3 regions of the Geodermatophilus sp. SYSU D01176 genome follow, and region 3 is predicted to be linked to each of the others. Evidence: predicted binding sites of a transcription regulator. Region 3 holds the regulator's gene; each other region holds the start of a gene.

Region 1 (9,810 bases), on a different contig from region 3:
GGGTACGCCGAGCACGGCATGGCCACCACCTACCTCGGGACGTCCACCGGGCTGCGGCTGCGGCACGACCAGCCCAGCGGCCGCGTGGAGCTCAACGGCAAGAGCGGCGACATGAGCCGCTCGGTGTGGGCGGGTGTCGGTACCCGCGACTTCCTCGACGTGTCGGTGGCCGACCTGGTCGGCGACGTGCAGCGCAAGCTCGGCTGGTCGCAGCGCCGGGTCGACCTGCCCGCCGGGCGCCATGAGACGCTGCTGCCGCCCTCGGCGGTCAGCGACCTGATGATCTACGCCCACTGGACCATGGAGGCCCGCGACGCCGACGAGGGCCGCAACGTCTACGCGAAGCCCGGCGGCGGCAACCGGATCGGCGAGCGGCTGGCCGCGCTGCCGCTGACGCTGCGCAGCGACCCCTTCGAGCCGGGCCTGGAGGCCTGCCCGTTCCAGGTGGTGAGCGGCTCGTCCGGGTCGGCCTCGGTGTTCGACAACGGCATGGCGACGCCGGCCGTCGAGTGGATCTCCGGCGGCGTGCTCACCAACCTGATCCGGCCGCGCGCGTGGGCGCTGAAGACCACCGCGCCGGCCACCGCCACCGTCGACAACCTGGTCCTCGAGCTGCCGGGCGCCACGGAGTCGCTGGACGAGATGGTCGCCGCCACCGACCGCGGCCTGCTGCTCACCACGCTCTGGTACATCCGCGAGGTCGACCCGCAGACGCTGCTGCTCACCGGGCTCACCCGCGACGGCGTCTTCCTCGTCGAGGGCGGGGAGGTGACCGGCGCGGTGAACAACTTCCGGTTCAACGAGTCGCCGGTCGACCTGCTCGGCCGCATCACCCAGGCCGGCCGCACCGAACGGACCCTGCCCCGCGAGTGGAACGACTGGTTCACGCGCGCCGCCATGCCGGCCGTACGGGTGCCGGACTTCAACATGAGCTCGGTGTCGCCCGCCAGCTGAGGAAGGACCCCGTCCTCCCCACCCTTCGCAGGCTCAGGGCGGGCCCGGGACGAGGCCGGGCGTCCCGGGACCCGAACACGTGGGGCGGTTGTGACCGGTGGGGGTGGGGCGACCGGTCCGTCACAGTCGTCGCGCATGGCGCCATGACGTTGCGCGTACGTCCGCCTACCGTCTGTGCTGCGGAGTGAGCGACCTTCGGCTTCACCACTCCGCGCGCACGCCGAAACGTGCACCGGGTGGACAGCTCGTCCGCCCGGCCACAGACGGGCTCCGGCGCAGCCGGAACGGTGAGGGGAAGGTCCCGTGACGAGGACTCAGAAGCCGTCGGTCTTCCAGGTCGGCAGGGTGTGGAACGACGGGCACACCGTCGTGGTGTCCGGCTGGGGCCTGGGCCTGTGCGTCTCGGCGTGCGCCTGTCACCGCCACCCGACCACCGGCACCCTGGCCGTCGCCGAGGACCAGACCGAGGGCCTGATCGGTCTGGCGAGCTACCGCGACGGCGGCTGCGACTGCTGCGAGCCGTGGACCGCCGACGAGCTCGGCGCCATCGTGCGGGACCTGGGGATGGTCGCCAGCCTCGACGCCCCGGAGCCCCTCGCCGGCTGAGAGAGGGCCACCCTTCCCCCCACGCCTCGCATGCTCGGCGCGGGCCCCTGAAGGGTGGCCGTTCCAGCACGTCACCAGCCTCGGGCGGAGCCGCCGGCACACGCCGCGGTTCCGCCGAGGCATCGCCCGGGTAGGGCGCCTCCATGCTGGGACGAGCTGCTCTCCGAGGCGCCTTCGCCGGCCTGGCCGGCACTGCAGCGATGACGCTGGCCGAGAAGGCCGAGCAGTCGGTCACGCACCGGCCGAACTCTTACGTGCCCGGGCGCACCCTCACGGCGCTGACCACGGGCCGACGGCTGCCCGGATCCGCGCGCCCGCCGGTGCGCAACCACCTCATGCACTGGGGCACCGGCGCGCTCGTCGGTGCCCTGCGCGGCGTGTGGTCGGCCAGCGGGCTGCGCGGCTGGCGCGCGTCGGCCTGGCACACGTCGGTGCGGCTGGCCACCGACCAGACCCTGGAGAACGCCACCGGCGTCGGGGCACCCCCGTGGACCTGGTCGCGCCGCGACCAGGTCGTCGACATCGGCGGCAAGGCCGTCTACTCCTTCGTGACCGGCGCGGTGGCTGACCGGCTGGTCCCCCTCGCGCCCGACCGCCTGCCCGCTGGCTCCGCCCCGCCGCGCCCGCGGTAGCGCACACCCCCGACAGGACGGCGGTCCTGCCGGGACGCGCGGGTCCCGCGGGACGGGTGTGACGGATGAGTCGCCCGCCCTCGTCCCGGACCCGCGCGCCGAACCCTACCCCTTGACGTTGCGCCCTTACCGTGCGTGTTCACGCGCTCGGAACACCGTCCACTTCCCAGGACGGGGCGCGGCGAGAGGGGGCCGGTCATGGGCCGCAACCGGACGACGAGCCGACGCTGGTCGCGGGCCACGCTGGCCGTCGCCGCCGCGGTCACCGTGCTGATGGCCCCGGCCACCGCCGGCGCCACCCCCACGACCGCGGACGAGGCCGCGCGGCTGGTCGCCGAGGCCGGCCGTGAGCTGGCCACCCTCGACGAGCAACTCCACGAGGCCCAGCTGGCCGTCGCCACCCAGCAGCAGGCCGCGGCAGCTGCCGCGGCGACCGCCGCCGAGGCCGAGGCGGTCCTCGCCGGCTACGCGCCACGGCTGGCCGCCATCGCGCAGACCGCGGGCACCTCGCAGTCCCGGATGGCCGCCTTCCTCACCTCCGAGTCCGCGGCCGACGTGGTCCAGCAGATGACCACCCTGGACCTCATCGCCGCCCACACCGAGGGGCTGCTCGCCGAGGTCTCGGTGGCCCAGCGCGCGGCTGACCAGGCCCGTGCCGACGCCGACGCCGCCGCGGCGCAGGCCACCGCAGCCCTCGCGGAGCTGGAGCGCCAGCGGGCCGAGGTGGAGGCGCGGCAGGAGCAGTACGAGAGCGACTACGCGGCCCTCTCGGCGGCCGAGCAGGCCGCCGTCCGCACCGCCGTCGCCGGGCCGGCGCTCACCGCGGACGCCGACGCGGTCGTGGCCGCCGCCCCGAGCGGCGACGTCGCGGCCGTGCTCGCGGCCGCCCTGGCGCAGGTCGGCGACCCCTACGTCTGGGGCGGCACCGGCCCCGACGGCTTCGACTGCTCCGGGCTGACCGGCTTCGCCTACGCCGCCGCCGGCGTCTCGCTGCCGCACTCCAGCCGCGCCCAGGCGGGGATGGGCGTCGCCGTGTCGCGCAGCGAGCTCATGCCCGGTGACCTCGTCTTCTTCTACTCCCCGATCAGCCACGTCGGCATCTACATCGGCGGCGGCAAGATGGTGCACGCCCGCACGCACGGCGTCCCCGTCGCGGTGACCAGCGTGGACATGGGCGGCTACGTGGGCGCCCGCCGCGTCCTCTGACGACCGGCCGCTCCCGCGGGACCCTGCAGGGGGGGCCGGCTCCTGCGCCGCGGGGGAGCCGTAGCCTCGCGGACCGTGACCCGGGCTGCAGAGTCCCCGCCCACCCTGCGTCCCGACGCGATCGGCTTCGGCGGCGCCCTCGTGGTCGGCTTGGCCGCGACCTCGCCCGCCTACTCGCTGGCCGCGGTGATCGGGCCGCTCGTGGCGCTGGTGGGCGTGCACGCGCCCGGCGTCCTGCTGGCCTCGTTCGTGCCGATGCTGCTCGTCGCGGGCGCGTTCGCCGCGCTCAACCGGGACGACCCCGACTGCGGGACGACGTTCTCCTGGGTCACCCGGGCGATGGGCCCGTGGGCCGGCTGGATCGGCGGCTGGGCGATCGCGATGACCGGCGTCCTCGTGATCGGGTCGCTCGCCGAGGTCGGCGTCCGCTTTTCCCTGCTCGCGGCCGGGCTGGACGGCTGGGAGTCCTCGACGCCCGTCGTCCTGGGCCTCAGCGTGCTGGTGATCGTGCTCATGGCCGCGCTGTGCGTGCTGGGCACCGAGCTGTCCGCGCGGGTGCAGAACGGGCTGATCGCCGCGCAGACGGCGGCGCTGGCGGTCTTCACCGTCGTCGCGCTCGTCCGCGGGCTCGGGGGCGACAGCCCGTTCGGCGGGCTGGACCCCGCGTGGTCCTGGCTGGACCCGTTCGGCGCCGGCGGCGCGGCGCTCACCGGGGGGCTGCTGCTCGGCGTCTTCGCCTACTGGGGCTGGGAGTCCGCGGTCAACCTCACCGAGGAGACGCGGGACAGCCGTACCGCCCCCGGCCGGGCCGGCGTGCTGGCGACCGTCGTCCTGGTGCTCACCTACCTCGGTGTCGCGGTCGCCGTCGTCTCCTTCGCCGGGACGGGGTACCTGGCGGAGAACGCCGACGAGGAGGAGGCGGTGTTCGCGCTGCTGTCCGAGCAGGTGCTCGGCGGCTGGGACTGGGTGGTGCTGCTCGCCGTCGCCACCTCGGCCATCGCCTCCACGCAGACGACGATCATCCCGGCGTCCCGGACCGGGCTGTCGATGGCCCGGCGGGCGGCGCTGCCGGCGCGGTTCGGGTCGATCTCACCGCGCCACCGGACGCCGGACGTCTCCACCTGGTGGGTCGCCGGCGTGGCCGTGGTCTGGTACCTCGGCGTCAGCGCGGTGTCGGAGAACGCGCTGTTCGACTCGATCACCGCGCTCTCGCTGCTCATCGCGCTCTACTACGCGCTCACCGGCATCGCCTGCGCGGTCTGGTTCCGGCGGCGGCTGACCCGGAGCCTGCGCGACCTGCTGCTGCTGGGCGTCGGCCCGCTCGTCGGCGCCGGGCTGCTGCTCTGGCTGCTCGCGCTGTCGGTCCGGGACCTGGCCGACCCCGCCAACAGCTACACCGGCGCGGCCTGGCTGGGGCTCGGGCCGCCGCTGGTGATCGGCGTGGGGATCATGGTCGCCGGCGTCGTCCTCATGCTGCTGTGGCGCTGGCGGGACGCGCGGTTCTGGGCCGAGCGGGCAGGCGTCGCCGAGTAGTCAGTAGGGACGGCGACCTTCCCGGCCCTCCTGCAGGGTCCCGCCGCGAGCCTGCGAGCGGTGGGGGGTAGGAGGGTCCTTCCGGGCGTAGCGGTTCCGGCCGTCCAGGTCGTCGAAGGCCCGCTGCGCCGCGGGCTCGGCGGCCAGGGCGGCGGCGAGGTCCTCGGGCACCGTGGCGGTGGCCGGGCCCGCGTAGGCCCGTTCCCAGCGGCCGTCGGCCCGGGCGGCCTCGACCGCGGCCAGCCCGGCCGGGCGCATCCGGCCGGCGGCGGTGAGCGCCTCGACCGCGGCCACGTTCTTCTGCGACCACACGCTGCGCGGCCGGCGCGGGGTGATCCGCTGGAGGTAGGAGGTGTCGTCCAGGCGCTGCGACCGCCCGTCGATCCAACTGAAGCACAGCCCCGACTCGACCAGCTCGGCGTACGTCACCGAGGGAACGCCGGATCCCTTCTTGGCCAGCCGCACGTACAGCCCGGGTGCGGTCGCGTGCTCGGTCTCGAGCCACTCCTCCAGCGCCGCCCGGTCGGCGAAGGTCAGCACGGGGAGGTCGGTCGGCACGGTCACGGCGGCCATCCTGACGGCGGCCGGCGCGATGCGGAAGGCTTCCACCTCGCTCCATGGCGCCTGATTCGCGCCATCGTTGACCGGTTGAGCTGCAGTTTCCTCTTGCACCGCTCCTTTGTCGAACATACGATCGAACGCGTGAAGGATGGGGCGGGCGCCGGCACGCGGGGTTGGTCCGCGCCCGGGGTGGGCTGGGCGGCCGGGCCGCTGGGTGCGGTGCAGGCCGCGGCGCGGGAGATGTCCCGGCAGGCGGCGCTGCGCGCGCGGGCGGTGGCGGCGTTCGCCGCGTCCCGGCCGGCGTCCACCGACCGTCAGCAGGGTGAGCGCGGGGCGATGAGCGCGGAGCGGTGGGCGGTGCGGCCGGAGGTGCTGCGTCCGGTGAGCGAGTGGGCGGCCCAGGAGCTGTCGATCGCGCTGGACATCACCGTGCAGAAGGCGGAGGCGGAACTGGCGCGGTCGCTGACCCTGGTGGGCCGGCTGCCCCGGGTGCTGGATGCGCTGGAGGGCGGGCTGCTGCACCCGGATCACCTGTGGTCGCTGATCGAGCACGTGGCGCCGATCGCTGACGACGCCACCCGCGCCCGGGTGGAGGCCGAGCTGCTGGCCTGGATGGCCGCGCGGGGGCGGGTGACCACCCCGGCCGCGCTGGGCGACCGGGTGCGCCGGGTGGTCGCGCGACACAACGCCCGCGACGCCGCCCGCGACCTGGCCCGGGCGCTGCGGGCGCGGGGGATCACGGTGCGCCCGGAGCGCAGCGCGGGACTGTCGGCGCTGACGGTGGTGTGCGCCACGCCGGAGGCGCAGGCGCTGTACCGGGCCCTGTCGGCCCATGTGGACGCCCTCGAGCCAGAGCCAGGGGATGCCCGCAGCCGCGGAGAGAAGCTGGTGGACTGTCTGCTGGATCTGGTGCTGCGGCCCGGGGAGTCCGAGCGGCCGCCGGTGCAGGCGCTGCTGACCATCGTGGCCTCGGTGCACACCGCGCTGGGCGGGGACGCCCTGGGGGAGGTGGACGGCGTGGCGGTGCCGGCGGAGATGGCCCGCCAACTGGCCCGCGCCTTCGCCGGCCTGGACCCGGTCCCGGTCGCCGCCGACGAGGACGCCACCCATGAGACCGACACCCACGCCGCCGGCGACGTGGCACCCGCCGATGATCCCGCCGTCTTCGCCGTCTTCGCTGAGGTCAGGGAGGAGCCGGACGACTCCGTGGGCGGCCCGGTCGAGCGGGCCGCCGCCGAGCTCGGCGACGCCGATTTCGACCGGTGGCTCGATGAGCTGGTGCGCCAGGGCTTCGGCGACGACCCCGCGCCCGCGCCCGCTGATCCTGGCTGGTTCCCCGTTTCGCCACCCGAGTCAGCCGGGTGGGACCCCGACCCGTGGCCTGAACGTGAGGACACCGGCGGGTTCGGCGAGCCGGACGGATGGGACGCCGGCCCGTGGACCGACGCGTGCGCGTGGCTCGACGACCACGACCCCTCTCCGCCCGATCCCGGCGCCGAGCACCCGCCCGCCTCACCCGCGGCCACCCCCGGCTCGGGCTAGTGGGCGGCCGCGGACCGCGCCGTGGCGGACGCCGGGGCGGCGGCACGCCGCCGGGCTCGCCCTGGGCTCAGCGCAGCGGACGGTGCGCACCGCCCGGCGCGCCGACGCCGCCGACGAGGCGAGATGGCAGGCGAGCCCGGCCGGGCGGGTGAGCGCCGCCAGCGACGCAATCGCCGCCCTCGACGCCACGGGCGGCGGTGGGCTGGCCGACCGGCCGCGGATCGCGGTCACCGACGCGACCACCGGCGCCCTGCTCACCCTCACCGACCTGCCCGGGCTGCGCCGCGCCGGGCACTGCGGCCGGCCCGCGTGCCGGTGCCGCCCGCAGGCCTGCGGGCACGATCTGACCGGGCGTCCCGGCCTGGGCCCGCCCGGCCGCGCCGACGGCTACCGGCCGGACGCCGCGCTGGACCGGTTCGTGCGGGCCCGGGACCGGCACTGCCGGTTTCCCGGCTGCCGCCGCCGGGTTCCCCGGGCCGGCGAACTCGACCACGTCCGGCCCCACCCCGACGGGCCCACCGCCGCGGCCAACCTGGCCGGCTTCTGCACCACCAACCACCGCGGCAATCACCAGGCACCCGGCTGGGCCTACGCGCTGACCCCCGAGGGCACCCTGACCGTCACCACCCCCACCGGCCTGACCGCCGTCACCGAACCCCCGTACTACTGGCTCTCGGAGCGGCGCGGTGGCCGGGAGTCGACCGTGGAACGCGATGGGGAGCGCGACCCCGGTGCGGCAGCGACGACCCTGTGCTGTGCTGTCGCCCGTGGCCGAGAACTACATCGCCGAGTTGCCGTTCGGGTCCCCCAAGATCGACGACGAGGCCTTCGTCGCGCCGACGGCCGTCGTGGTCGGCGCCATCACCATGGGCCCGCGGTCGAGCATCTGGTACGGCGCTGTCGCGCGCGCCGACGCGGAGGTGATCGAGATCGGCGAGGGCTCCAACATCCAGGATGGCTGCACGCTGCACTCCGACCCCGGCTACCCGCTGGTCGTGGGTCGAGGCGTGACCGTCGGGCACCGTGTCGTCCTGCACGGCGCCCGCGTCGACGACGACGTCCTGGTCGGCATGGGCAGCGTCGTCATGAACGGTGCGCACATCGGCTCCGGGTCGATCGTGGCCGCCGGCGCGGTGGTGACCCAGGGCACGCAGGTGCCGCCGGGCTCGCTCGTCGCCGGCGTCCCCGCGAAGGTGATCCGGCAGGCGACCGACGACGACCTGCAGCACATCCGCGGCAACGCGGCCAGCTACACCGAGCGGCTCGACAGCGCCCGGAAGGTCCGTCCGGTGGTCCGCCGACCGCTGCCGCCGGCGGGGCAGACCCCCGGCGACGCGCCGGACTGACGCCGCACCCAGCAACTCCCGCGGGGGGCCGTGAACCGGACGGCTCGGCGCGGGCGCGCTGCTCGGCGTCGTGGTGCCATTCGGCGGCCGCGCCCGTGCGCACGTCCGGCGGCCGTTCCCGCGGCACCGGCCGGGCACGGTGAGGGCGACCTCGCCCGCAGCCGGGAGAGCTGCCTGGGAGAGGCTGCCGGGGTGCGCGCACTCGTGTTCGAGACCTTCGGTGGCCCGCTGACCGTGCGGGAGGTCCCCGACCCCGATCCGGCACCCGGCGGCGTCGTCGTCCGGGTGGACGCCAGCGGGGTCTGCCGCAGCGACTGGCACGCCTGGCAGGGACACGACCCGGACGTGGTCCTGCCGCACGTGCCCGGGCACGAGCTGGCCGGCACCGTCGCTGCGGTCGGTGCGGACGTGCGGCGCTGGCGGGCGGGTGATCGGGTGACCGTCCCGTTCGTCAACGCCTGTGGCCGCTGCACGCAGTGCGCGGCCGGGGAGCAGCAGGTGTGCACCCGGCAGACGCAGCCCGGCTTCACGCACTGGGGCTCGATGGCCGGCTACGTCGCCCTGGACGCCGCCGACGTCAACCTCGTCGCGCTGCCGGACGACCTCGGCGCGGTCACCGCCGCCAGCCTCGGCTGCCGCTTCACCACCGCCTTCCGGGCGGTGGTGCAGGTGGCGCGGGTGCGACCGGGGGAGTGGGTCGCGGTCCACGGCTGCGGCGGGGTGGGGCTCTCGGCGGTGCAGGTCGCGGTGGCCGCAGGCGCCCGGGTGGTCGCCGTCGACGTCTCCCCGGCGGCGCTGCGGCTGGCCGCCGACCTGGGTGCCGAGCACACGGTGGACGGCGGCGACGACGTCCCGGCCACGGTGGCCGAGCTGACCGGCGGGGGCGCGCACGTCTCCCTCGACGCCCTCGGCGCGGCGGTCACCTGCGAGAACTCGGTGCGCTGCCTCAGTCCGCGGGGCCGGCACGTGCAGGTCGGCCTGCTGCCGCCCGCGCAGGGCCGACCCGCCGTGCCGATGGACCTCGTCGTGGCCCGGGAACTGCAGGTGCTGGGCAGCCACGGCATGGCCGCCCACACCTATCCCGCGATGCTCGGCCTGATCGCCGCCGGCCGGCTGCGGCCGGAGGCGCTGGTCACCCGCGAGCTGCCCCTGGACGACGCCGGCGCCGCGCTGGCCGCGGTCGGCCGTGATCCGGGCATCGCGGTGGTCACCCGCTTCTGAGCGGTCAGGAGCCGGGGGCGCCGGTCGCGGTCGGCGCGGCGGTCGTCGGCACCGGCGCCGTCGTCCCCTCGTCCGCGGTCGTGGGCGCGGTGGACTCCGCGGGGACCTCCCCGGTCGTCTCCGCCGGAGGCGTGGGGGTGGGGGCGGACGTCCCCGGTGTCGTCGTCGGCGCAGGCGCCGTCGTGGTCGGCTCCGGGGTCCCGGTCGGG
Region 2 (9,810 bases), on a different contig from region 3:
CCGGCCGACACCGCGGCCAGGTGCCGTCCCCCCTGGTGGGCTGAGCGTGTTCTGCGCACCCCGTCGGGGAGCCTCCGCCCCCCACCCCTCACGCCGCCGCGCGGGGCGTCCCACTCCGCCAGCGGGGTCGGCTACGGCTGGCGCAGGTTCTCGCCGATCGACGGGTCCTCGGACCAGCGGCGGTAGGGGATCCGCTTGATCTGCCGCACCTCGCCGAGCGCCGTCCACTCGTTGCCGCCCAGCCGGGCCAGCGGCCTGAGCCGCTCGATGCGCGGCCGGCCCTCCTCGACCGCGCTCTCCCACACGCTGACCAGCTCCACCCGACCGAACACCACCGTGCTGTCGCCGAGCCGGACCGTGGAGTGCAGCGTGCACTCCACCGCGACCGGCGACTCCGCGACCCGGGGGACGCCGACCCGCTCGCTCGGCTCCAGCGCGACGCCGACCTCCTCGGCCTCGCTGACCCCGTGCGGGAAGTCGGTGCCCGTGGCGTTGACCTGCTCGAACAGCCACTCCGGGGTGAGGCTGACGGTGAACTCGCCGGTCGCCTCGACGTTGTCCAGGGTGTCCTTGCGCCCGACCGAGGTGAACTGCACGACCGGCGGGGACACGCACGCCACGGTGTAGAAGGAGTGCGGCGCCAGGTTCACCACGCCCCCCGCCGAGCGGGTCGCGACCCAGGCGATCGGGCGGGGCACCACCACCGAGTTGAGCACCCGGTAGAAGGCCCCGCCGTCCATGGCTGCCGGATCGAAGTGCACGCGCGCGTTCGGGCTGGTCACCCGGCCATCGTCTCCCGCGCCACCGGGACCCCGCCGACCGGGCGGCCCCGCCAGGACAGCGTGCCCCGCCGCCGCCCGGCCACCGACCCGGCCAGCAGGACGTCGAACAGCAGCATCGACAGCGGGTGCGCCAGCGAGTCCGGCCACACCCGGCTGCCGGTCGCCGCGGCCGACACCGCCCGCCCGGCCACGCCCGCCGCGTACCCGACCAGCCCGGCCCGCGACCCGCGCAGCGCCGCCACGGCGGGCAGCACCCAGACGGCGGTCAGCCCGGCCGCGACCGCGACGCTCGCCCCCGGCGACCCGCCGACCGAGGCCCACAGCGACTTGGCGTAGCCCGCCCGCAGCGCCGGCCAGCCGTCGTACATCCGGCAGGCGGCCAGCCGCGACCCGTCGACCGGCACCGCGCGGCCGCCGCTCCGCTTCACCGACCGTGCCAGGGCGACGTCCTCGATGACCTCCCCGCGCACGGCGCCGTGCCCTCCAGCCCGCGTGTACGCCGACCGCCGGACGACGAGGAACTGGCCGTTGGCCGCGGTCAGCGACGGCCGCCGGGAGCGCTCGGCCAGCCGCACCGGCAGCGTGGTGATCCACAGCCACGGGCCCAGCGGCTGCACGAGGCGCTCGGCCGCGGTGGCGGTGACCGGCCGCGGCCACGGCGAGACCAGGTCCAGACCGTGCTCCTCCAGGACGGCGACCGCGCCGGCCACCGCGTCGGGGAAGAGCCGGACGTCGGCGTCGAGGAAGACCAGCACGCCGGCGTCGTCCCCCGGGTCGAGGCCCGCCCCGGTGGCGCAGGCGTGCGGCTTGCCCAGCCAGCCCGGCGGCGGCTCGGCGGCGGCGACCAGCCGCACCCGCGGGTCGGTGACCGAGCGCACCACGTCGGCGGTGCCGTCGGTCGAGCCGTCGTCCACCACGACCACGCGCAGGTCCGGCACCCCCCGCTGGGCCAGCACCGCGGCGAGGCAGCCGCCGACCTGCGCCGCCTCGTCGCGCACCGGCAGGACGACGGTGACCGGCCGGCGCACCGGCGGCGGCCGGGTCGGGGGACGGCGCAGCAGCGCCACGTTGACCGCCGCGTGCAGCGCCCCGGCGACCGCCGTGCCGGAGAGCACCCGCAGCAGCCGGCCGGTCACCGCCGGGCCTGGAGCGCCAGGGCGACCAGCACCGGGACGGCGAGCAGCACGCCCCATGCCGCCGACCCGGGCAGCCCGAGCCAGCCGGCGTGCGCGAGCGCGCCGCCGAGGGTCATCCACCCGAGCACCAGCAGCGGGGCGCCGTCGCCGGTGCGCGGCGGCTCGGCCGCGGTGCGGGCCACCAGCAGGTCGAGCAGCGCCATGAGCACCAGCCCGGCGACCAGCCAGCCGGCCAGGTTGGTGAGCGGCACCGTGTCGATGCCCGGCAGGGAGGGCCGCGGGTGCGCCCACGTCCAGTAGCCGGCCTGCACCATCTGCGGGTCGAGGACGACGTCCCACCCGGCGAACACCGCGGCGGCCACGCCCACGCGGGTCGCACGCCGCCTGCCCTGGGTCAGCCGGCGGGCCAGCAGCCAGCTCGGCCAGGCCATCATCAGCCAGGCCAGCGGCACGAGGAACGGGACGCCGAGCAGCGTCGGGCCGAGGTCGTCGCTGTAGGTGTACTCGCCGTAGGGGAACCCGGTGGCCAGGCCGACGGACTCGAAGACGACGGCGGTGGCCGCGGTGACCAGCAGGACACCGGCGCCGGTGCGCGCACCCCGGCTGACCGCCGCGTGCACGACCGACACCGTCGAGCCCAGCAGCACGATGGTCCAGCTGACCGCGTCGCGGACGGAACCGCCGGCCTCGGTCAGCGGATAGGCGATCGCGGTGAGCACGAGCAGCACCGCGGGCACCCACGGGACCGCGGCCGGCCGGCTGCCCGGCCGCGCGGCGACCAGACCGCTCACCGGCGCACCCGGGCGAGGCCGCGGCGCAGCGCCTCGCGGGCACGGGTCGGCACGCCGCGGTCGCCGAGGACGACGCGGGCCGCCGTCCGCCCGGAGTTGCCCGACACCCCGCCACCGGGGTGGGTCGAGGCGCCGGCGAGGTAGAGGCCGGCCAGGCCGGGCACCCGGTAGCCCGCCAGCGCCGGCGTCGGCCGGAAGGCGAACATGCTGGCCAGCCCCATCTCCACGTGCATGACGTTGCCACGCAGCAGCGACAGCTCCCGCTCCAGCAGCAGCGGGGTCTGCACGTAGGTGCGCTGCACCGAGGCGGCGAAGCCGGGGGCGAAGCGGTCGACGGCGGCGATCAGCCGCACCGCCTCGGCGTCGGCGATCGCGTCCCAGTCGGCGCCGTCGGCCAGCGCGTAGGGGTACCACTGGCCCCACACGGTGACCACGTGCTGCCCGGGCGGGGCGAGGGTGGCGTCGGTGGCGGAGAAGCACATCGCCAGCGGCACCGGCTCGCGCGGCAGCCGGCCGGCCAGCCAGTCGCCGTGGGCGGCGGCCAGCTGCGCCCGGTCGGTGCACAGCAGCTGCAGCCCGCCCAGCGCCGCCGCCGGATCGGCGCCGGGGTAGGACGGCGGCGCGTCGGTCAGCGCCCGCACCACCAGGCCGAAGCCGTTGCCCACCGGCGGGGCGGCGTCGGCCAGCGCCGGCGGGGCGTGCTCGCCGGCCAGGTCGCGGGTCGCCAGCACGTGGCACGCGGCGACGACGACCGGGGCCGCCACCCGCCGTCCCGACGCCGTCTCGACGCCGGTGACCCGGCCGTCCTCGACCAGCAGCCGGGTCGCGGCATCCCCCAGGGCGACGTGCCCGCCGTCGGCCTCCAGCCGGCGGCGCAGCGCCCGCGTGAGGCCGCCGGAGCCGCCGACCGGGTGGCCGGGCGGGACGTCGTGCAGCAGCGTCACCCAGGCGACCATCGCCGCGGTACCGGGCTCGGACATCGGCGGACCGGACTGCGCGCCGAACCAGGCCAGCGCCGCCTTGAGCCGCTCGCTGGTGAACCAGCGGTCCAGCAGCGCGTCGCCGGAGCCGAGGAAGTCGACGGCGAGGTCGCCGCCGGGGGTGCGCGGCCGGCCGTCGGCGGGAGCGCCGAGCGGCCAGAAGGAGCGGGCCAGCCCGCCCACGGTCGGCCGCCGCCCGAACGAGTCCACGACCGCCCGGCTGCGCGACGCCCACACCTGCACGAAGCGGCGGTAGGCGGCGGCGTCCCCCGGACCGCAGGCGGCCGCGATCGAGGCGCAGGTGGCGTCCAGGTCGACGGAGAGGACGAGCGGCCGGCCGTCCGGGCCGGGGTCGCCGGGGGAGGGGGCGGGCGCGAAGCCCCACGGGTCGCAGTCGACGTAGCGCAGGCCGTGGGCGGCGAGGTCGAGCTCCTCGACGATGCCGCTCTGCCGGACGATCACGTGCGCGCTGGAGCCGCGGTCGACCCGCACGCCCGGCCAGCGCTCCACGGTGGAGACCGCGCCCCCGAGCACCTCGTCGCGCTCGAGGACCTCCACCCGCAGCCCGGCGCGGGCCAGGTAGCAGGCGGCGACCAGCCCGTTGTGCCCGGCGCCGACGACGACGGCGTCGACGGGGGTGGCGTCCGTCGTCACGGACCGTCGGACCGCGGGGCCGGGGGAGTCAGCGGCAGGCGGGCGCCGAGGATGGCGAAGGGGCGCGAGTCACCGGGAAAACGGTGGTTGCGGGCGAGGTCGACGAAGCCGTCGGCGTGGTACAGCCGGAAGGCCTTGGTGTCGTTGTCCGGGGTCGACAGCAGCGCCGCCGGGTACGGCAGGCCGGCCAGCAGGGCGTGCAGGAGCTGGCGGCCCAGCCCGCGGCTCTGGTGGTCGGGGTGCACGTGCAGCTCGCAGACCTCGAAGGCGCCGGGCAGCCAGCGCTTCGCCGTCCGCCGGTCGAGCGCGGCGCGCACCTGGTCGTGCCACCACTGGCCGGGGGCGATCAGGTAGCCGTAGCCGAACCCGACCAGCACTTCGCCGTCGCGGGTCGGCACGAAGGCGCCGACCGCGCGGAAGCCCGGGCGCTCGGTGTGCTGGATGGCGTAGCCGTACCGGCCGGCCACGACCGAGGGGCTGTAGCCCATCGCCTCGCCGTAGATGGCCAGGGCCTCGTGCATGTGGTCGCGCAGCCACCCGGTGGGCAGCTCGGTGACCCGCGCGGCGGGCGTCGTCCCGGTCACCGGGCCGCCGCCGTCCCGGTCAGAGCCTCGGGGGCGGTGGGGTCGGGGCCGGAGCCGACCTCGGCGGCGGTGCCGCCGGTGAGCCGCAGCAGCTCCTCGTAGCTGGTCGGGAAGACCGCGTACGGGTGCCCGGCGGCGGCCCAGACCCGGTCGTACCGGGCCAGCTCGATGTCGACCAGCGTGCCGATCGGCTCGGGGTGGCCGATCGGCGCCACGCCGCCGATCGGCTGGCCGGTGTGCCGGCGCACGAAGTCCGCCGACGCCGGACGCACCCCGTGGACGCCGAGCAGCGCGGACACCTTCGCCACGTCGACCCGGTGGGCGCCGCTGGTGAGCACCAGCAGGGGCGCACCGTCGACGTCGAACACCAGGCTGTTGGCGATGGCCCCGATCGGGACGCCGAGCTCTCCGGCGGCCTCGGCAGCGGTGCGGGCGCTGCCGGGGAGCTCGTGCACCCGACCGGTCGCGCCGGCCGCGGCCAGGAGGGAGGAGATGGCGGCCACCCGCGGGTGCTCGGGTCGGCTCATGCGTCGATCCTGCCATCGGCCGGGGCGGTCCGCTCCGGGCCGGGCGGCGGTGTCCCGGTCCTGTCGTACGTCGGCTTGACGATGTCGGTGTCGTCGGGTGTACTCGACCTCGTTCGAACACGCGTTCGAACGAGGTCGCCTCCCGCCGCACCTGGGTCCTTCCCCACCCGGTGCGGCGGGCCGGGGCCGGTGGGGCGGCGCGGAGCGGTGGGGAGTCTGTCATGAGCCGGGTGCTGAGCGGGGTCGGCGAGCGGGTCGGCGAGGAGGTGCAGGTCGAGCGCGGGCCACTCGGGCCGGCGCAGTTCTGGCGCGGGCAGTCGCGGTACGTCGTCGGCGAGCTGCTCGACTCCTGGGTGGAGACCGCCCCGTGGTGGCAGCGCGGTGCCGCGGCGACCGGTGGCGCCTCCGCCGAGCTGGTCGCCGGCCGTGAGGTGTGGCGGGTCGAGGCGGTCCGGGCCGGCCGGTCGCGGATGAGCTTCGCCGGCGTCTACGACCTCAGCTGGGAGCCGGCGGACAACCGCTGGTCGCTCGTGCGGGTGCACGACTGATGGGAGCCGTCCGCGTCATGGCCGACCAGCTGCCCCTGCCCCCGCCGCTGCCGCCGGCCGCCCGCCAGCTCCTCGACCAGGCCACGCGGGCGCTCGCCGAGGCGGCGGCCAGCACCGACGCCCGGCAGCGCTACGCCACCGCCCACCTCGGCGCGCTGCGCGCCGCCGCCGCCGTGCTCGCCGCCCGCACCCGGCCGGAGTCCGGGCGGCGCCGCCCGCGCAGCGCCTGGGTGCTGCTCGGCCAGGTCGCACCCGAGCTGGGGGAGTGGGCCACCTTCTTCGCCGCCGGCGCGGCCAAGCGGGCCGCCGCCGAGGCCGGGCTGTCCCACGCGGTCACCGACCGCGAGGCCGACGACCTGGTCCGCGACGTGGGCGCCTTCCTCGCCGTCGTGGAGAACAGCCTGGGCGACACGCCGCCGCCGGAGTCGCCCCGGCGCGCACGCCCCCGGGTGGTCGGCGGGTCCGCGCACCGGAACGGGCGGTGACGGCCGACCCCTTCGTCCACCTCCACGTCGCCTCGGGCTACTCCATGCAGTACGGGGCCAACCACCCGGCCGACCTGGTCGAGCGGGCGGCCGAGCACGGCATGCGCGCCCTGGCGCTCACCGATCGCGACGGGCTCTACGGCGCGGTGAAGTTCGCGCTGGCCTGCCGGGCGGCCGACGTGCGCCCGCTGTTCGGGGTGGACCTGGCGGTGACGCCCACGGTGGACACGACCGTCCCCCCGGCCCTCGCCCCGGTGGTCGGGGGTGCGCACTCGGCGGACCGGGCGCGGGCGCGCCGTCCGGGCGCACCGGACGACGCCCCCGGCCGGACCGGACGCCGGTCACCGGCCCGTGGCGGGGCCGGCGTCGACCCGCGGCTGCCGCGGGTCACCTTCCTCGCCCGGGACGGCGCCGGATGGCGGTCGCTGTGCCGGTTGACCAGCGCCACCCACCTGCGCGGCACGCGCGGGGAGCCGGTGAGCTCGCTGGCGCTGGCCGCCGAGCACGCGCCCGGGCTGGTGGCCCTGCTGGGCCCGGACTCCCCGGTGGGCCGGGCGCTGGCCGCCGGCCGGGCCGACGTGGCCTCCGCCCGGCTGTCGGCCTGGCGGGCGGTGTTCGGCCCCGGCTCGCTGGTGCTCGAGGTCGTGCACCACCGCGGCCGGGGGGACCGCTCCCGGGCCCAGGCGCTGCTGCGCTTCGCCGCGGCGGAGGGGGTGCCGGTGGTGCTGACCAACGCGGTCCGCTACGTCGACGCCCTGGACGCGCCCACCGCCGACGTCCTGGACGCGGCCCGACGGCTGGTCCCGCTGGACACCCGGCACGTCGACCGGCGCACCGCCGAGGGCTACCTGAAGTCGGGCAAGGAGATGGCCGAGGTCGCCGCGGACCTCGTCGGCGCCGACCGCGACGCGGCGCTGCGGCTGCTGGAGCGCACCGCCCGGCTGGCCGAGCAGTGCGCGGTCGACGTCCGGGCCGACCTGGGCATCGGCACCGTGCGCTACCCGGAGCTGGACGTGGTCACCACCCCGGCCGAGCAGGGCATGGGCCCCTCGGCGGTGCTGCGCGCCCGCTGCGAGGCCGGGCTGGGCCGGCGGGGGATGGCCCGCACGGCGGAGGTGGCCCGGCGGCTGGACGACGAGCTGGCGGTCATCGACTCCCTCGGCTACCCGTCCTACTTCCTCACCGTCGCCGACGTGGTCGACCTCATCAAGAGCCTGAGGGTCCGGGCGGCGGCGCGCGGCTCGGGCGCGGGCAGCCTGGTCACCTACCTGCTGGGCATCTCCGACGTCGACCCGATCCGCTACGGGCTGCTGATGGAGCGCTTCCTCTCCCCGCTGCGCCACCAGCTGCCCGACGTCGACATCGACGTGGAGTCCGCCCGGCGGATGGAGGTGTACGACGCGGTCCTCGACCGCTTCGGCGCCCACCGGGTCAGCTGCATCTCGATGATGGACACCTACCGGGTGCGGCACGCCATCCGCGACGTCGGCGCCGCGCTCGGGCTGCCGCCGGCCGAGATCGACGCGGTCGCCAAGGCCTTCCCGCACATCCGGGCCAACCAGGTGCACGCCGCGCTCAAGGACCTCCCCGAGCTGCGGGCCAGCCGGCTGGGCTCGCGGCGCGGCGGCGGCACCGGGGACCTCGACCTGCTCTTCGACCTGGTGGCCCGGCTCGACGGGCTGCCCCGGCACATCGCGCTGCACCCGTGCGGCGTGCTGATCTCCGACGCCACGCTGCTCGACCGCACCCCGGTGGAGAACAGCTACCTGGGCTATCCGATGAGCCAGTTCGACAAGGACGACGTCGAGGAGCTCGGGCTGCTCAAGCTCGACCTGCTCGGCATCCGGATGCAGTCGGCGATCGCGCACGCCCTCGACGAGGTGGCCCGGGTCGACGGCGAGGTCGTGGACATCGACGCCGTCCCGCGCGACGACCCGACGACGTTCGAGCTGATCCGCAGCACCCGGACCCTCGGCATGTTCCAGATCGAGTCCCCCGGGCAGCGGGAGCTGGTCGGCAAGTTCGGGCCGGAGACGTTCGAGGACATCGTCATCGACATCTCGCTGTTCCGGCCCGGGCCGGTGAAGAGCGACATGGTCACCCCGTTCCTGCTGGCCCGGAACGGCTGGCGGGACCCGGTCTACCCGCACCCCGACCTCGCGCCGTACCTGGAGCAGACCGCCGGGGTGGTCGTCTTCCACGAGCAGGTGCTGCAGATCGTCGCCCAGATGACCGGCTGCGACCTGGCCCAGGCCGACGAGGCGCGCCGCGCGCTGGGCGACCGGGAGCTGCACCCGGAGGTGCGGGCCTGGTTCGTGCCCGAGGCGCTGCAGCGCTACCCGGTGGAGGTGGTCGAGCAGGTGTGGGAGGTGCTGGTCGCCTTCGGCTCCTTCGGCTTCTGCAAGGCGCACGCCGCGGCGTTCGCGCTGCCCACCTACCAGTCGGCGTGGCTGAAGACCCACCACCCGGCGGCCTTCCTGGCCGGGGTGCTCACCCACGACCCGGGCATGTACCCGAAGCGGCTGATCCTCGACGACGCCCGCAACTTCGGCGTCCGGGTGCTGGGCCTGGACGTCAACGCCTCGGCCGGCACCTACCGGGTCGAGCGCCTCGGCACCGACCCTGAGGGTGGACCTGACGTCGAGGGTGGGGGCTGGACCCGGCCCGAGTGGATGCCGGCGGCGATGGCCGACCCGTCCCGGTACGGCATCCGGCTGTCCCTGGCCGACGTGAAGGGCATCTCCGCCGACGAGGTGGACCGGATCGTCGCCGGGCAGCCCTACCGCTCGCTCACCGACTTCTGGCACCGGGCGTCGGTGTCCCGGCCGGTGGTGGAGCGGCTGGTGCTCGCCGGCGGCTTCGACTCCCTCTACGGTTTCGGGGTCCGCGACCGGGAGGTCGGCCGGCCCACCCGCGGCCGCCGGCAGGTCACCCGCCGCGACCTGCTGCTGCAGATCGGCGAGCTGGACCGGTGGAGCCGCAGCGGCGCCCGGGCCGCCACGACCGGGCAGCTCAGCCTCGACCTCATGGGTCTGGAGCTGCCGGGTGAGGACGAGGCGGAGGAGCCCGGCCTGGACTGGGCCGCGGGCAGCGGGCTGCCGGAGTTCACCGACGCCGAGCTGGTGCGCGCCGAGCTGGAGGTGCTCGGGCTGGACGCCAGCCGGCACGTCGTCGACTTCTACCGGCCGTTCCTCGCCGCGATCGGCGCGGTGCCGGCCGGCGAGCTGCTCGGCAGCCGCAGCGGGGCCGAGGTGCTGGTCGCCGGGGTCAAGGTGGCCACCCAGACGCCGCCGATCCGCTCCGGCCGCCGGGTGGTCTTCGTG
Region 3 (9,810 bases):
CCCCCTGGGCGGCCGAGGGGAGGACCGTGTGTCGCGCGGCGACGCCGCCGGGTGTCGCCGTGCCACGGGGGACAGCCAGCAGTCGAGAGGAGCACGGCATGTATGCCCGAACCACCACCCTCCAGGCCGACCTCCAGTCGATGGACCAGGGGATCGCGCACGTCCGTGACGAGGTCCTGCCCGCGGTACGGGAGATGGACGGCTGCGTCGGCCTGTCCATGCTCGTCGACCGTGGCAGCGGCAGGTGCATCGTCACCACGTCGTGGGAGACCGAGGAGGCGATGGCCGCGGCCCGGGAGCGGGTGCGCGACATGCGGGAGCGCGCCGCGCAGATGCTCGGGGGCAGCCAGCCGGAGGTCCGGGAGTGGGAGGTCGCCGTCCTGCACCGCGCCCACCACGTCCCGGAGGGCGCCTGCGCCCGGATCACCTGGACTCGCATCGACCCGCAGAAGGCAGAGCAGGCCCTCGACGCCTACAAGATGGCCCTGATGCCCCGGCTCGAGGACATGCCCGGATTCTGCGCCAACAGCCTGCTGATCGACCGGCGGGAAGGCCTCAGCGCCGGGGCCGTCGTCTTCGACAGCCGGGACGCGCTGGAGCGCACCCGGGACATGGGGCGGCAGATGCGCGAGGAGTTCACCCAGCGGATGGGCGCGGAGATCCTGGACGTCGGCGAGTTCGAGGTCGCCCTCGCGCACCTGCGGGTGCCCGAGACCGTCTGACGGTCTCCGGGTGCCGCATGCACGCAGGGCGCGTGCACGCGGCAGAGCGCCTACGCACGCGGTGTCTTCTGAGGCGCTCAGGTCGTCGGTCGGCGGCCCGCGGTCGCGGGGCGCGCCGGCACGGGGATCAGGGCCCTCCGTCGCCGCACGAGACGCCACCGGCCCGGCCCCCCGAGGAGGGGCCGGGCCGGTGGACGGGCCGATCCGCGGTCAGGGGTGTCCCGCTGGCCGGTCCTGGGACATCGCTGTCCGGCTCAGCGGGACTTCCCCGCCCGTTCAGGTCAGCTGCACCCGCTGGTGGAGCCGCAGCCCTCGCAGACGTAGCAGCTGCCGGCGGGGCGCATCTTCGTGCCGCAGGTCATGCACAGCGGCGCGTCGGTGGCGGTGCCGGTGACCAGCTCGAGCAGCTCGGCCGAGGAGTGGGCCTCCGTGACCGGCTTCTCCGCCTTGGGCTCCGGCTTGGTGGGCGCCTCGGTCGGGGCCGAGCTGCGCAGCGCCTCGAGGTCGACCTCCTCCTCCTCGACCACCGCGGCGGTCGACGCGGAGCTGCCGTAGCCGGACACCTGGGCGGCCCGCTCCTCGGCGCTGAAGATGCCGAGGGTCGCGCGGGTCTCCACCGGCAGGTGGTCCAGCGCCAGGCGGCGGAAGATGTAGTCCATCACCGACTGGGCGATCCGGATGTCCGGGTCGTCGGTCATGCCGGCCGGCTCGAACCGCATGTTGGTGAACTTCTGGATGTAGGTCTCCAGCGGCACACCGTGCTGCAGCGCGATCGACAGCGAGATGGAGAAGGCGTCCATCACACCGGCCAGGGTCGAGCCCTGCTTGCCCAGCTTGAGGAACACCTCGCCGAGGCTGCCGTCCTCGTACATCCCCGCGGTCATGTAGCCCTCGGCGCCGGCGACGCTGAACGACGTCGTCATGCTCTGCCGCTTCTTCGGCAGCCGGCGGCGCACCGGGTGCGACAGCGCGGTCACCGGCGCTGCGGCCTCGACCTTGGTGTCGGCCTTCTTCGCCTTGGCGTCGGACAGCGGCTGGCCGACCTTGCAGTTGTCGCGGTAGATCGCCAGCGCCTTGAGGCCGAGCTTCCAGCCCTGGAAGTAGATGTTCTCGACGTCCTCGACGGTTGCCGTCTCCGGCATGTTGACCGTCTTGCTGATGGCGCCGGAGATGAACGGCTGCACCGCGGCCATCATCCGGACGTGGCCCATCGGGGAGATGGCCCGCTCGCCCATCGCGCAGTCGAAGACCTCGTAGTGCTCCGGGCGCAGGCTCGGGGCGTCGACCACGTGGCCGTGCTCGGCGATGTACTCGACGATCGCCTCGATCTGCTCGTCCTGGTAGCCCAGGCTGCGCAGCGCCCGCGGGACCGTCTGGTTGACGATCTGCATGGACCCGCCGCCGACCAGCTTCTTGTACTTGACCAGCGAGAAGTCCGGCTCGATGCCGGTCGTGTCGCAGTCCATCATGAAGCCGATCGTGCCGGTGGGGGCCAGCACCGAGGCCTGCGCGTTGCGCCAGCCGTTGTCGGCGCCGATCTCCAGGCAGGACTGCCACTCGGCGGTCGCGGCCCTGAGCACGTCGGCGTCGTCGGCGCCGACCGGGCGGATGGCGTCGTTGGCCGCGGCGTGCTTGCGCATCACGCGGGCGTGGGCGTCGGCGTTGCGGGCGAAGCCCTCGTAGGCACCCACGATGCCGGCCAGCTCCGCCGAGCGGCGGTAGGCGGTGCCGGTCATCAGCGAGGTGATCGCCGCGGCCAGGGTCTGGCCGCCGCGCGAGTCGTACGCGTGACCGGTGGCCATGAGCAGCGCGCCGAGGTTGGCGTAGCCGATGCCCAGCTGCCGGTAGGCGCGGGTGGTCTCACCGATCGGGTCGGTCGGGAAGTCGGCGAAGCAGATCGAGATGTCCATCGCGGTGATGACCAGCTCGACGGCCTTCACGAAGGTCCGGGCGTCGAACGTGCCGTCGTCCTTGAGGAACTTCATGAGGTTCAGCGACGCCAGGTTGCACGAGCTGTTGTCCAGGCTCATGTACTCCGAGCAGGGGTTGGACGCGTTGATCCGCCCGGTCTCGGGGTTGGTGTGCCAGTCGTTGATCGTGTCGTCGTACTGGATGCCCGGGTCGGCGCACTCCCAGGCGGCCTGGGTGACCTTGCGGAAGAGGTCCCTGGCGTCGACGGTCTCGATCACCGAGCCGTCCATGCGGGCGCGCAGCCCGAAGTCCGTGCCGTCCTCCACCGCGCGCATGAACTCGTCGGAGACCCGGACGGAGTTGTTGGCGTTCTGGTACTGGACGCTGGTGATGTCCTTGCCGCCGAGGTCCATGTCGTACCCGGCGTCGCGGAGCGCGCGGATCTTGTCCTCCTCGCGCGCCTTGGTCTCGATGAACTCCTCGATGTCGGGGTGGTCGATGTCGAGGACGACCATCTTCGCGGCGCGGCGGGTGGCGCCACCGGACTTGATGGTGCCGGCGGAGGCGTCGGCGCCGCGCATGAAGCTGACCGGGCCCGAGGCGGTGCCACCGGAGGAGAGCAGCTCCTTGGAGGAGCGGATGCGGGAGAGGTTCAGGCCGGCGCCGGAGCCGCCCTTGAAGATCAGCCCCTCCTCCCGGTACCAGTTCAGGATCGAGTCCATCGTGTCGTCGACGGCGAGGATGAAGCAGGCGCTGACCTGCTGCGGGGCGCTGGTGCCGACGTTGAACCAGACGGGCGAGTTGAAGCTGAAGTACTGGTGCAGCAGCATCCAGGTCAGCTCGTGCTCGAAGACCTCCGCGTCGCCCTCGCTGGCGAAGTAGCCGTGCTCGCGGCCGGCCGCCCCGTAGGTGAGCACGACCCGGTCGATCAGCTGGCGCAGGCTGGTCTCGCGCTGCGGGGTGCCGACGGCGCCGCGGAAGTACTTCGTGGTGACGATGTTGGTGGCGTTGACGCTCCACTCGGCGGGGAACTCCACGCCGCGCTGCTCGAAGTTGATCGAGCCGTCCCGCCAGTTGGTCATGACGACGTCACGACGCTCCCAGGTCACCTCGTCGTACGGGTGCACCCCGGCGGTGGTGAAGACCCGCTTGACCTTCAGGCCCTTCCCCCTGGTCGGCGCCTTCGTGGCGCGACGCGTACGGCCCGTCAAGCGATCCTCGGTCTCGGTCACGGAGCTCTCCCTGTGTTGTGGGCGTTGCGGCGGCTGGGGAAGAGCCGCCTCTCGTTCTAGCGGGTGGTGCTGACGTTCTCGGCGGCAGCGGCGGGCGTCATCGACCGGGGCTGCCGTCGGGGGCGGCCTGGCCGCGCCCCCCACCCCGCCGGCGCACCGGCGGGTCCTGCATGCCAGGCAGCGGCGGGGTGCCGGCAGCGACGTGCCGGGCCCGCAGCTCGGTGATCTCCTTCTCGAAGTCCTCGAGCGAGGTGAAGGCGCGGTAGACGCTGGCGAAGCGCAGGTAGGCGACCTCGTCCAGCTCCCGCAGCGGCCGCAGGATGGCCAGCCCCACCTCGTGGCTGGGGACCTCCGCCGCGCCCGTGGCGCGGATCGCGTCCTCGACCTGCTGGGCGAGCTTCTGCAGCTGGTCCTCGTCGACCGGCCGGCCCTGGCAGGCCCGGCGGACGCCGGCCACGACCTTGCTGCGGTTGAACGGCTCGCTCACGCCGCTGCGCTTGACGACGGCGAGGACGGCCTCCTCCACCGTGGTGAAGCGCCGGCCGCACGCGGGACACGACCGGCGGCGGCGGGTGGTCGCCCCCTCGTCGGCCTCACGCGAGTCGATGACCCGGCTGTCGGCGTTGTGGCAGAAGGGACAGCGCACGACCGGTCCCCTCCCCTCGGGTGGTGTTCCGCCACGCGTCCGCCCGGTCGTCGCGGGGGTCACCGGAGCGGCCGGCGCGACGGAGCCGGGAGGCCGACTGTGGACCCTCCTGGGGACATCCGGTGGACGTCGTGGGGAGGACCTGAGGATCGGCCTGTGGACGGACTTACAGCGGTGCAACTACTAGATGTAGGGGAACCCTAGGTCCGGCTCCACTAGATCTGCAAGCCGGAACGCGAGGCGCGCCGTCCGTCGAGACGACTTCGTGACCACCGGCGCACAGCTGTCACACCCGCCCCGGCGACACGCCGCCGGCGGACGGTCACCGGTCGCGCGGTGGGGTGGCGGGGTGTAGTGCGGGGCGCCGCCGGAGGGGCGGAAGGGGGGCGCGTCAGCCGCGGACGGCCTCGTCGGGGCGCGCCAGCCGCGGGCGGGGCACGCGGTCACCGAGACGCAGTGGCCGGGTCAGGCAGTCGGCCTCGGTGGCGCGCGGCATGAGCACCGTCGCGTCGGCGGACACCTCGGCCCGGGCAGCCGGGCGCGGCGCCTCCTCCGGCTGCGGCAGCGCGTCGGCCGCGCGGTGGCGACCCGCCACGGCCGAGGCCCGGTGCCGGCCCGCCGTGCCGCCGTGGGCGGCGGGCATCTCCGCGGTCCCGTCCCCGCCGTGCCGGCGGCGGCGCCGCACCGCGGCCGGAGCCGACGCCGGGAGGACGCCGGCCACCCGCTGCTCGCGGGCGGCGGCCTCGCTCAGGGACACCGCCGGGACGGCCGTGGCCCCGGGGAGCAACTCCTCGCCGAGCGCGGCGAAGGGGCCCGCCCCGACGTCGGATGCCGGCGCCGGTGCGGGGTGGGGCTCCGGCAGGCGGACCTCGGCGAGGTCGGTCCAGGTCTCCCGGTCCCGCCCGTCGACGCTCACCCGCACCCACACCTCGCAGGAGCCGCCGCCGTCGTGACGCCACCCCAGGAGCGACCCCGGCCACCAGGCGCCGTCGAGGAAGACCTCGACGCTCTGCGACTGCTGGGTGAAGACGGCGGCCCGGCTGCCTGAGATCGCTGACACGGCTCCGACGGTAGATCGGCCTCCGACCACCGAGCGTCAGCGACTCGGCACGACGGGTTGACGAACATGGAGGCCTCGCCTTGTCGCTCCTCGACCCCGGCCACCCGTCCGGACCGCGCAGCCCGTCAGGGCAGGTGGAGGACCTGGCCGGGCACGACGACGGAGCCCTCGAGGTCGTTGAGCTCCTCGATGGCGTCGACCACCACCCGCACGTCCCGCTCGTCGCCGGCCACCTCGCCCGCGATCGACCACACCGTGTCGCCCGGCTCCACCACGACGCTGCTGCCGCCGGCCAGGCGCAGCCCCCCGTCGCCGCCGTCGAGGAGCGGCGGGATGAGCGAACCCAGGGCGACCGCGCCGCCCAGGGCCAGCGCGGTGACGAGCCGACGCCCCCGGCGGGTCAGCCGCACGGAGGCCGGCGCGGCGGTGCACCCACCGCGGACGGCTCCCGCCGCCGGGCCGGTCGGCACCGGCCGACCGCCGGGACGCGCCGGGTCGCGGCGCGTGCGGGTCACCTCGGCGGCGGGACCCGTGGCCCGGCGCTCCGGGGTCGCCGGACGGTCCGCCACCGGACGCAGGTGCCCGGCGACCCGTGGACCGGAGCCCGGCAGGGCGGTGCGCGCCGGCGGCCGCGCCGCGCGGGCGGGCCGGGCGGCGCGCCCCACGTCGCCCGAGGCGAGCAACGGCCGCCACGGCACCTGCACCGCCGCGTCGAACTCCAGCACGGCCTGCCGCACGCTCCCCATGACCCGTCCTCCTCGTCGTCCCGATCGGATCGAACACGCGTTCGATCGAACGTCCGTGCGATGTCTACCGCATCCCACCGACGAGGTCGACCCGACACCTCACCGAGGCGGTTCGAACACACGTTTGAACTCCCGGCCCCGAGGCGCTACCGTCCGATCAGCACCCGTCCACCGTCGCCCCGGAGGCGCCGGCGGAGCCGGGGGCCGGCAGGGGGCTCCGTCCAGGAGGCCCGGCCCGGCGCCCGGGCGGGTGTGGACACGAGGGCTGTGGCGGCACAGCCGGCGAGGAGGAGACGTGGCGGGCACGAGCGGGACGTCGGGCAGCGGCACCCGGGGCGGCGGCACCTCGTCGCGGCGGGCGTCCGGGAGCCGGACCGGCACGCCGGCGGCCGCACCGGAGCCGGCCGAGGCGGCGACGGTGCGCACCTTCCCCGACCGGGGCGAGACCGGGGACGGGCTCACCCAGCGCCAGCGGCGGGTGCTCGAGGTGATCCGGGACTCGATCGACCGCCGCGGCTACCCGCCCTCGGTGCGCGAGATCGGGGAGGCCGTCGGGCTGTCCTCGGCCTCCTCGGTGGCCCACCAGCTCAGCGTGCTGCAGAAGAAGGGCTGGCTGCGCCGCGACCCGAACCGCCCGCGCGCGCTCGACGTGCGCCTGCCCGGCGACGTTCCCGGCACCGCGGCGCCCACGGCGAGCGCACCGGCCGGCGGCGAGGAGACCCCCACCCCGACCTACGTCCCGCTCGTCGGCCGGATCGCCGCGGGTGGCCCGGTGCTGGCCGAGCAGGCGGTGGAGGACGTGTTCCCGCTCCCCCGCGAGCTGGTCGGCGAGGGCACGCTGTTCATGCTCAGGGTCACCGGCGACTCGATGGTCGAGGCAGCCATCTGCGACGGCGACTGGGTCGTCGTGCGCCAGCAGCCGACCGCCGAGAACGGCGAGATCGTCGCCGCGATGATCGACGGCGAGGCGACGGTGAAGACCTACAAGCGGCGCGACGGCCACGTCTGGCTGCTGCCGCACAACCCCGCGTACGAGCCCATCCCGGGTGACGACGCCACCGTCCTGGGCCGCGTCGTCACGGTGCTCCGCCGGGTCTGAGGAGGGACCTCCTCCCCGAGCCCTGCGCGTGCTCGGGAACGCCAGGAGGAAGCCGGAGGGCCGGTCGCCGGCGCGGCGTCAGTCGCGCCGGCGGAACAGCAGGCTGCCGAGCCAGACCAGCACGCCGGCCACCACGGCAGCGGCCAGGGCGGCCGCGACCGGGGGCGGTCCGTCGTCACCGCCGAGCAGGCCGGACAGCGATCCCTCCGCGGCTCGCGCCTCGGCGGACGGGCTCGACGGGGCCGCCGCGGCCGGCAGCGGGACCACGGTGACGTCGCTGGGCAGCCCCTCCCCCGCGACGACGAGCGCGGTGGAGTCCCCGGTGAAGCTCACCGCCTCGCCCTGGGCGGCCTCCGGCAGGGCGACCCGGCGGGGTTCGCCGGCCAGCGCTCCCGCGACGTCGGACCCGCTCAGCGGCCAGACGTAGGCGTCGGTGTAGGTGCGCAGCGCGACGTACCGCTCGTCGGGTGAGACCGCACCGCCGGTGACCATCAGCTGTCCGGCGCGGCCGACCGGCCCGCCCGGCGTCCCGGTCAGCACGAGGTCGACCCCACCCACCTCGGTGAGCCCGACGGTGCCGTCCTCCACCAGCGCCGACACCGGCCGGTACACCGCGCTGGCGCCCAGCACCTCCTTGGTGACCAGGTACGGCGTCCCGTCGGGGGCGAGCAGCAGGGCCTCGACGTCCCGCGGACCGTCCGGGTACGCCAGCCGGTAGACCGAGCTGCTCCCGTCGGCGTGCAGGGCGAGCAGGGCCACCGTCGTCCGGGTGCCGGTGTTGTCGCCGGTGTCGGCGAGCCAGACCGTCCCGTCGACGGCCAGGGCCATGTCCTCCGGGTCGTAGGGGTCCACCGGCGCGGAGTGCACCGTGACCACCGCGCAGGTCCGGTCGAGCACGTAGACGTCGAGCGAGTCGCCACCGTCGTTGTGCGCCAGCATCCGGTCGCCCACCTCGACCAGACCGGAGACCTCGGGCAGCCGGGGGTCGGTGAGCTGGCAGCGCACCACGGGCCCGGTCGGGTCGGCCGCCTGCGCGTACGCCGGCAGGGCGGCGCCGAGGACGAGCGTCACCGCGAGGCCGGTGCCCGCCGCCAGACGTCGCCCCCCGGCACCGCTACGCGGAGGACCGGCCTGCTCGGGCACCGGCCCAGCGTGACACCAGGACCGCGTCCAGCAGGTGAACCACGCCCAGCAGCAGGATGCCGACCGCCGCACCCACCACGGCGTCGGTGACCCAGTGGAAGTCCAGCGAGACCATGGCGACGCCGGTCGCCACCGGGCCGGCCACGCTGAGCACCCACGTGGTCCGCTGCACCCACGGCGCGAGCCGGTACTGCACGGCCTGCCAGCGGGCCACCCCCCACATAAGCACGGCGTTGGCCACGTGCCCGGAGGGGTAGGAGGCGCCGTCGCGGTGGAAGAACGACCCGGGGTAGGCGGGCGCGGTGCGGCCGGTGCCGTACTTGAAGGAGTAGACGACGGCGGTCAGCAGCACCAGCGCGAGCAGCACCCGCACCAGCGGGAGCACCGTGCGGGAACGCCATCCGAGGTAGCCGACCAGGCCGGCGAGCACGATGAGGATGAACCCGCGCCCGCCGAGCTGGGTCACCGCCCAGACCGGCCAGTAGGCGGCCGAGTCCTTCAGGTCCCAGGCGCTCACCACCTCGGAGACCCGCAGGTCCATCCGCTCCAGCACACCGCGGGTGAGCAGGTCGACGGTCACGGCGAGGGTCACGGCCACCGCGAGCACCAGCAGCCACCGCGGGGGGCGGCCGACGGAGACCGCCGGGGCGGCGGGTGCGGGGCCGGCGGCGTCCGGGGGGGACGCCCCGGGACGCCGCCGCACCGCGCCGCTGGTCACGTCGGCCACGGTACCGGGCCGTGACCTGCCCGTGACCTCGCTCGATGGGGTCAGCGTGTCAGGCAACCGGCGCCGCGAACTCCTCGAGCGCGGCCGCCAGTCCGCCGTCCACCCGTGCGCTGAGCCGGGTCCCGCCGGCCTCGTGGGTCTCCCGGAGCACCTCGCCGTCCCGGTGCACCCGGGCCACCAGGTCGCCCCGGTCGTAGGGGACCAGAACGTCGACCTCGACGTCGGGGTGCGGCAGCCGGGCCGCGACGATGTCGCGGAGCTGCTCGATCCCTGCTCCCGTGCGGGCCGACACCCACACCGCGCCCGGCAGCGCCCGGCGCAGGGTGAGGATGTCCTCCTCGCTCATGGCGTCGACCTTGTTGACGACGACGAGCTCGGGCACCGCCGACGCGTCGATGTCCCGGAGGACGATGTGCACGGCGTCGATCTGGCCCAGCGGGTCGGGGTCGGAGCCGTCGACGACGTGCAGCAGCAGGTCGGCGGCGGCCACCTCCTCCAGCGTGGAGCGGAAGGCGTCGACCAGC

The links. Region 3 encodes LexA, which represses DNA repair genes until DNA is damaged. Its sites were predicted from a motif close to TCGAACANNTGTTCGA; they were not measured.
Region 1: the regulator LexA is predicted to act here: its motif matches at 5,614-5,629, upstream of ACI78Z_RS15670 (DUF222 domain-containing protein).
Region 2: the regulator LexA is predicted to act here: its motif matches at 5,568-5,583, upstream of ACI78Z_RS01910 (DUF6504 family protein).

What each region holds. Positions count from the first base shown of each region.
Region 1 is NZ_JBJGYN010000028.1:45,769-55,578, reverse strand. It holds gene ACI78Z_RS15700 (metallopeptidase TldD-related protein) at 1-954, shown strand, start outside; gene ACI78Z_RS15695 (hypothetical protein) at 1,258-1,560, shown strand; gene ACI78Z_RS15690 (hypothetical protein) at 1,704-2,192, shown strand; gene ACI78Z_RS15685 (C40 family peptidase) at 2,391-3,398, shown strand; gene ACI78Z_RS15680 (APC family permease) at 3,474-4,931, shown strand; gene ACI78Z_RS15675 (YdeI/OmpD-associated family protein) at 4,932-5,504, opposite strand; gene ACI78Z_RS15670 (DUF222 domain-containing protein) at 5,634-7,034, shown strand; gene ACI78Z_RS15665 (gamma carbonic anhydrase family protein) at 7,802-8,380, shown strand; gene ACI78Z_RS15660 (zinc-dependent alcohol dehydrogenase family protein) at 8,573-9,601, shown strand; gene ACI78Z_RS15655 (hypothetical protein) at 9,606-9,810, opposite strand, start outside.
Region 2 is NZ_JBJGYN010000002.1:67,988-77,797, forward strand. It holds gene ACI78Z_RS01880 (flavin reductase family protein) at 132-782, opposite strand; gene ACI78Z_RS01885 (glycosyltransferase) at 779-1,918, opposite strand; gene ACI78Z_RS01890 (carotenoid biosynthesis protein) at 1,915-2,709, opposite strand; gene ACI78Z_RS01895 (phytoene desaturase family protein) at 2,706-4,343, opposite strand; gene ACI78Z_RS01900 (GNAT family N-acetyltransferase) at 4,340-4,927, opposite strand; gene ACI78Z_RS01905 (YbaK/EbsC family protein) at 4,924-5,454, opposite strand; gene ACI78Z_RS01910 (DUF6504 family protein) at 5,676-6,002, shown strand; gene ACI78Z_RS01915 (SAV_6107 family HEPN domain-containing protein) at 6,002-6,487, shown strand; gene ACI78Z_RS01920 (DNA polymerase III subunit alpha) at 6,484-9,810, shown strand, end outside.
Region 3 is NZ_JBJGYN010000005.1:48,666-58,475, reverse strand. It holds gene ACI78Z_RS04950 (antibiotic biosynthesis monooxygenase) at 99-722, shown strand; gene ACI78Z_RS04945 (vitamin B12-dependent ribonucleotide reductase) at 1,004-3,865, opposite strand; gene nrdR (transcriptional regulator NrdR) at 3,963-4,511, opposite strand; gene ACI78Z_RS04935 (hypothetical protein) at 4,903-5,571, opposite strand; gene ACI78Z_RS04930 (LysM peptidoglycan-binding domain-containing protein) at 5,697-6,317, opposite strand; gene lexA (transcriptional repressor LexA) at 6,613-7,416, shown strand; gene ACI78Z_RS04920 (hypothetical protein) at 7,495-8,487, opposite strand; gene ACI78Z_RS04915 (phosphatase PAP2 family protein) at 8,531-9,277, opposite strand; gene hflX (GTPase HflX) at 9,336-9,810, opposite strand, start outside.